Regions from separate parts of the Butyrivibrio sp. AE2032 genome, predicted to be linked through region 2. Evidence: a T-box and tRNA genes for the amino acid it is inferred to sense, from the RefSeq annotation. Region 2 holds a T-box; the other holds one or more tRNA genes.

Region 1 (3,400 bases), on a different contig from region 2:
CCATCATCACAATAGGAAGATATTCTATATCCAGGTGCCTTAGATATGCGCCATTATAAAAAGACTTATGGCTTCCTCTGGCTGCAAGGATCCTACCATTTTCAGAAACAGAAGCTGAGACTGCAGCAAGTACCCCGGCAGTACTCCCATTTACAAGGAAAAATGTAGCGTCTGCCCCATAAAGCCTAGCAGCGCGCTCCTCGGCCTCCAGGATAAGCCCTTCTTCATTATGAAGATTATCAAAGCCGTCAATTTCAGTTATATCACAACGAAAAGCACCCTTTAACGGGGTGCTTTCAAGATTCCTCTTATGTCCGGGCATGTGAAACGGATACATGTCACTATCTGCCAGAGTACAAAGTTCCTGGAAAATATCAGGCATAATTCTCTACAATCTTTCCCTTCTTAAGCTTAAGCGTCTCCAAAGTAGATGCATACTTATCTGCAAGACATACTAGCCAGGCTTCTCTGCACCTTGGTGGAACAACAGTAAGTGGCCACATATGTTTTCTTATTATATCCTTTTCTCTCTGAGATAAAGAATAATCTCTCGTTGCATTCCTTAAAGCAATCCCCGGATGATAGAAACCATGAAGTTTGGGATGTATATTCCCTGGAGCCTCAGCATTATGCCAGTCATACAAGAAATAATCATGTAAAAGAGCGCCTCTCACAAGCTCACGTTTCCTTGCATGAGTGGACAGCTTATCATCCAGCTTGATCGCGCACAGAGCAACATGAATACAATGCTCATAGACAGTAACATTACCATGCTGGATAAAGCTCTTGAGCTTTAAAAACTGCTCAGAGGAAAGAATCTCACCGCCATATACGCTCAAGATACGACGATAATTCTCATTTGCCTCCATCTCATTTAATAATTCAGGGTCAAAGGTATCAGGATCATAGTGTTTAACATCCAAAACCTTCTTAATAATCTCCCTGTCTTTTTTATCTAATCTATGCATTATAATCTCCATATAATCACGATATAATCGTCATTAAAACCGCATCCTCTGACTTCTATCATAATAACATATAAAAGAAAAGAAAAAATTAAAATCGCCGAAAAATTCAAATAAAAAAACCTGGCTACTAAGGCCAGGGTAAAAAAAGATGCCTAGAGTCGGAATCGAACCAACGACACGAGGATTTTCAGTCCTCTGCTCTACCAACTGAGCTATCTAGGCATGTAGTAGCGGGGACAGGATTTGAACCTATGACCTTCGGGTTATGAGCCCGACGAGCTTCCAGACTGCTCCACCCCGCGTTATTAAAATGTTATTGCATAAAAAAAATGGATGGCGGTGGATTCGAACCACCGAAGCAAATTGCAGCAGATTTACAGTCTGTCCCCTTTGGCCACTCGGGAAGCCATCCATATAGAGCCGATGAGCGGACTCGAACCGTTAACCTGCTGATTACAAATCAGCTGCTCTGCCAATTGAGCCACATCGGCTTACACACGAATTGTGTTAAGCTATAAAAATGGGGCCTACAGGGCTCGAACCTGTGACCCTCTGCTTGTAAGGCAGATGCTCTCCCAGCTGAGCTAAGACCCCGGTCAAAAATATAACTTATGAAGTTGAGCGACCCGAAGGGGGTTCGAACCCCTGACCTCCGCCGTGACAGGGCGGCGCTCTAACCAGCTGAGCCACCGGGCCATTTGTTTGAAGATTGTATCTTCAAAACCGAACACTGAAATCTCTTGATCCTTACCTATCTTGCTTTTTGGATAAGCCCTCGACCTATTAGTACACATCAGCTGAACACGTTACCGTGCTTACACCTTGTGCCTATCTAACCTCGTACTCTCCAAGGGGTCTTACTGCCGAAGCAGGGATATCTCATCTTGAGGGGGGCTTCACGCTTAGATGCCTTCAGCGTTTATCCCTTCCGGACGTGGCTACCCAGCCTTATGCATCTGGCGATGCAGCTGATACACCAGCGGTCCGTCCATCCCGGTCCTCTCGTACTAAGGACAGCTCCTCTCAGATATCCTACGCCCGCGCCGGATAGGGACCGAACTGTCTCACGACGTTCTGAACCCAGCTCGCGTACCGCTTTAATGGGCGAACAGCCCAACCCTTGGGACCTGCTACAGCCCCAGGATGCGATGAGCCGACATCGAGGTGCCAAACCACTCCGTCGATGTGAACTCTTGGGAGTGATAAGCCTGTTATCCCCAGGGTAGCTTTTATCCGTTGAGCGATGGCAATCCCACTTTCATACCACCGGATCACTAAGTCCTACTTTCGTATCTGTTCCACCCGTCGGTGTCACAGTCAGGCTCCCTTATGCCTTTGCACTCTACGAATGGTTTCCGTCCATTCTGAAGGAACCTTTGAGCGCCTCCGATACCCTTTCGGAGGCGACCGCCCCAGTCAAACTCCCCGGCAGACATTGTCCCCGGACCCGATTCAGGATCCTTGGTTAGAAAACCAGCATCATAAGGGTGGTATCCCAACAGCGACTCCACTGCAACTGACGTCACAGCTTCTTAGTCTCCCACCTATCCTGTACATATAATACCGGCTCCCAGTATCAACCTGGAGTAAAGCTCCATGGGGTCTTTCCGTCCTGGCGCGGGTAACCAGCATCTTCACTGGTACTTCAATTTCACCGGGTGCATTGCCGAGACAGTGCTCAAATCATTACGCCTTTCGTGCGGGTCGGAACTTACCCGACAAGGAATTTCGCTACCTTAGGACCGTTATAGTTACGGCCGCCGTTTACTGGGGCTTAAATTCAAAGCTTCGCTTGCGCTAACCTCTCCTCTTAACCTTCCAGCACCGGGCAGGCGTCAGCCCATATACTTCACCTTTCGGTTTCGCATAGACCTGTGTTTTTGCTAAACAGTTGCTTGAGCCTCTTCTCTGCGGCCCACGTCTTAGGTGGGCTCCCCTTATCCCGAAGTTACGGGGACATTTTGCCGAGTTCCTTAACAATGCTTCTCCCGTCGGCCTTAGGATTCTCTCCTCATCCACCTGTGTCGGTTTACGGTACGGGTTATGCATACGCAATAGTGGCTTTTCTTGGCAGTCATATCTGATGCTTCGCTACTAATCTTCGCTCCCCCTTGCGGGACCGGATTTTCCTTTTCCGGCTCATCCCTTTTGCCTGCGTCCCCACAGTTCTGATATACATAAGTGCAGGAATATCAACCTGCTGTCCATCGACTACGCCTTTCGGCCTCGCCTTAGGTCCCGACTTCCCCAGGGCAGATCAGCTTTACCCTGGAATCCTTGGATATTCGGCCTGGAGGATTCTCACCTCCATCTCGCTACTCATTCCGGCATTCTCTCTTCTAAACGCTCCGCCGCTCCTTTCGGTACGGTTTCTACGCCGCTTAGAATGCTCCCCTACCGATCATATGTACCCGTAGATACATACCATCCCC
Region 2 (3,400 bases):
CATATATGCCCAAGGATGATGAGGATCAGCCTGTGATCGTAAATTGCACCAAGGGAATCGAGGAATCATCCCTTATGGTTATGTCAGATGTTATCCTTGATGAGCTACCCGGAAGCAAAGTCTGCGTCCTTTCCGGACCTTCCCATGCGGAGGAAGTTGGTAAAGCAATGCCTACAACAATAGTGGTAGGAGCTTTTGATAAGGATACAGCAAAGCTTGTTCAGAATGTATTTATGAACGATTTCTTCAGAGTATATATAAGTTCTGACATGCTTGGAATCGAGATAGGAGCAGCACTTAAGAATGTCATTGCTCTGGCTGCAGGAATCGCAGATGGTTACGGCCTTGGTGACAATGCAAAGGCTGCACTTATAACCAGAGGAATTGCAGAGATGGCCCGTCTTGGCGTGGCTATGGGCGGAAAATATGAAACCTTTTCAGGCCTTTCAGGTATAGGTGATCTGGTTGTTACCTGTGCTTCCATGCATTCACGAAATCGTCGTGCCGGCATTTTGATTGGTCAGGGTAAGTCTATGGATGAAGCTATGGCTGAAGTTAAAATGGTTGTCGAGGGAGTATACAGCGCCAAGGCAGCCTATGCACTTTCCAGGAAGTATGAAATTGAGATGCCACTTGTACAGGCAGTAAATGAGATTCTTTTTGATGGCCGAAAGCCCGGAGAAGTTATTCAGGAGCTTATGATCAGGGATAGGAAGATAGAAAATACATCTCTGGACTGGTAATTCTATTGCGCTATTGGTCGTACTATGCTAGTATGACCTTAAATAAATATTCATTGATATGCAGAGTAGACGTTAGAGCGTTAAGTGCCCGGTGAACAGGGAGTTGTCACTGGGACGAAGGGAGTTATCCCGCGGTTTTAATGTCGCATCCCGCTGCTACATCGAACATCTTCACCTCCGATGTGGTTAAAGGAAACTGCAAAGGAGGTGTTTTTATGTCTAAAAATTCAACAGTGTTACAAAAATCTAAACTTCCAACCCTGTCAAAGCTTTCAGATGTTAAGGTCCTTTGCTTTTGTGGCATGATGGGTGCACTGGCTATAGTCCTTGGCTATATTGCCACCATCAAGATCGGACAGTACATCAGAATTGGCTTTTCAGGTCTTCCGAATCAGGTTGTTGATTATCTCTTTGGACCATGGATTGGAGCAATCTTTGGTGGAGCAATGGATATCATCAAATGGTTTGCGTCAGGAGATGGTAACTTCTTCCCGGGCTTTACCATTACAGCTATGCTTGGCGCTGTAATTTATGGCTTTTTTCTCTATAATAAGCCTGTGAAGATTGTTAATATAGTTATTTCTCAGCTTCTTGTTAAGATCATCTGCAATATTGGGCTTAACACATTGTGGCTTAATATGTTGTACGGACAGGCTTTCAAGGCTATCCTTCCGGGACGTATTTTGTCTAATGCCATTATGCTTCCAATTGACTGCTTTATCATGTTTGCAATGCTGAAGGTTGTAAGCAAGGTGATAAAGCCACACTTTTCGTGATATCGTCTTGACAAGAAAGAATGAAGAAAATAAAATAAATCAAGTAAAGGCGATGACCGGAACAAGTAGCAGATTCAGACTGACAACAGAGAACAGCCGGCTGGTGAGAGGCGTAGTTAAGTGAATTTGTGAATACATCCGTGAGCTGCACGGAAGAATAACTTTTTTCTGGAGTTTAGTAAGCTGTGACGACTGCCGGGGCGTTACTTCGGAAGAGTATAAAGACTCAATGTATGGGTTGGAGTACTTGTTGAGGCGTATGGTGTGAGCCATGCGTGAATGAAGGTGGTAACACGATTAAACTCGTCCTTCGTGATCATTAACTGATTGCGAAGGACTTTTCTTTTGCAAAAGAGCTTTCGCAATCACACACTTAGGAGGTGCATTATGCAGATTTTTGAGGAACTTAAGGCAAGAGGCCTTATTGCTCAGGTAACAGACGAAGAGCAGATAAGAGATCTTGTCAACAATGGAAAGGCAACTTTCTACATCGGCTTTGACTGTACAGCTGATTCGCTTACAGCTGGTCATTTCATGGCTCTGACTCTTATGAAGAGACTTCAGGAAGCTGGAAACAAGCCAATTGCTCTTATTGGTGGTGGGACAACCATGATCGGAGATCCTTCAGGTCGTTCCGATATGAGAAAGATGCTTACAAGAGAAGATATTGATCACAACGCTGAGTGCTTTAAGCGTCAGATGGAAAAGTTCATTGACTTCGGTGAAGGAAAGGCCATGATGGTCAATAATGCTGACTGGCTGCTTAATCTGAACTACATTGAGCTTCTTAGAGAGGTAGGAGCATGCTTTTCAGTTAATAACATGCTTCGTGCTGAGTGCTATAAGCAGCGTATGGAGAAGGGACTTTCCTTCCTTGAGTTTAACTATATGATCATGCAGTCTTACGATTTCTACTACATGTTCCAGAAATACGACTGCAACCTTGAGTTCGGTGGAGATGACCAGTGGAGTAATATGCTGGGTGGAACAGAGCTTATCAGAAGAAAGCTTGGTAAGGACGCTCATGCAATGACAATCACTCTTCTTACAGACTCTAACGGAAACAAGATGGGTAAGACAGCAGGAAACGCTGTATGGCTTGATCCTAACAAGACATCACCATTTGATTTCTACCAGTACTGGAGAAACGTAGGGGATGCTGATGTAGATAAGTGTCTTAAGATGCTCACATTCCTTCCGATCGAAGAGATTCTTGAGATGGAGAAGTGGGATGGTTCTCGTATCAACGAGAAAAAAGAGATCCTTGCATTTGAGCTTACATCTCTTGTTCACGGTAAGGAAGAGGCTCAGAAGGCTCAGGACGGCGCAAGAGCACTGTTTGCAGGTGGCGGAGACATGGCTAATGTTCCATCTGTTGCTCTTAAGGAAGAGGATTTCAGAGATGGAGTTGTTGATATCCTTCAGGTTCTTGTTTCAGCAGGTCTTTGCGCAACCAGAAGCGAAGCTCGTCGTGCAGTTGAGCAGGGCGGAGTAACATTTGCTGACCAGAAAGTCACAGATGTTAAGGCTACATACAACAAGGATACCTTTGCCGAAGGAGTTATGGTTAAGAAGGGCAAAAAATCCTTTAAGAAAGTTACTTTATAACTTTTTAGGTGTATACAACTTGTAATTTCGGGTAATAAAAAAGAGCTTAAAATCATGCAAGCATGATTTAAGCTCTTTCTTTTACTCTATATCACTAATATTACTCGCCAAATACTGCAAGATAATCCTTCTGGAACTTCTCGATACCCTGATCTGTAAGAGGATGATGTGTCATCTGCTCAATTACCTTGTAAGGTACAGTAGCGATGTCGGCACCTGCAAGAGCACAATCAGTAACATGCATAGGATGACGGATTGATGCAGCGATGATCT

The links. The T-box of region 2 lies ahead of tyrS (tyrosine--tRNA ligase). A T-box ahead of a tRNA ligase gene usually reads a tRNA of that ligase, here a tRNA-Tyr.
Region 1: it has a tRNA-Tyr gene. The T-box ahead of tyrS (tyrosine--tRNA ligase) is inferred to sense a tRNA for this amino acid. The anticodon was not compared.

What each region holds. Positions count from the first base shown of each region.
Region 1 is NZ_JNLF01000003.1:1,349,575-1,352,974, reverse strand. Features, by position in the region: gene BO18_RS08075 (aminotransferase class I/II-fold pyridoxal phosphate-dependent enzyme) at 1-382, opposite strand, end outside; gene BO18_RS08070 (HD domain-containing protein) at 375-968, opposite strand; tRNA gene BO18_RS08065 (tRNA-Phe) at 1,118-1,190, opposite strand; tRNA gene BO18_RS08060 (tRNA-Met) at 1,197-1,270, opposite strand; tRNA gene BO18_RS08055 (tRNA-Tyr) at 1,299-1,380, opposite strand; tRNA gene BO18_RS08050 (tRNA-Thr) at 1,387-1,459, opposite strand; tRNA gene BO18_RS08045 (tRNA-Val) at 1,490-1,562, opposite strand; tRNA gene BO18_RS08040 (tRNA-Asp) at 1,591-1,664, opposite strand; rRNA gene BO18_RS08035 (23S ribosomal RNA) at 1,732-3,400, opposite strand, start outside.
Region 2 is NZ_JNLF01000006.1:152,459-155,858, forward strand. Features, by position in the region: gene BO18_RS28940 (NAD(P)H-dependent glycerol-3-phosphate dehydrogenase) at 1-743, shown strand, start outside; THF riboswitch at 803-901, shown strand; gene BO18_RS28945 (folate family ECF transporter S component) at 959-1,519, shown strand; T-box leader at 1,563-1,833, shown strand; gene tyrS (tyrosine--tRNA ligase) at 1,907-3,127, shown strand; gene fsa (fructose-6-phosphate aldolase) at 3,228-3,400, opposite strand, start outside.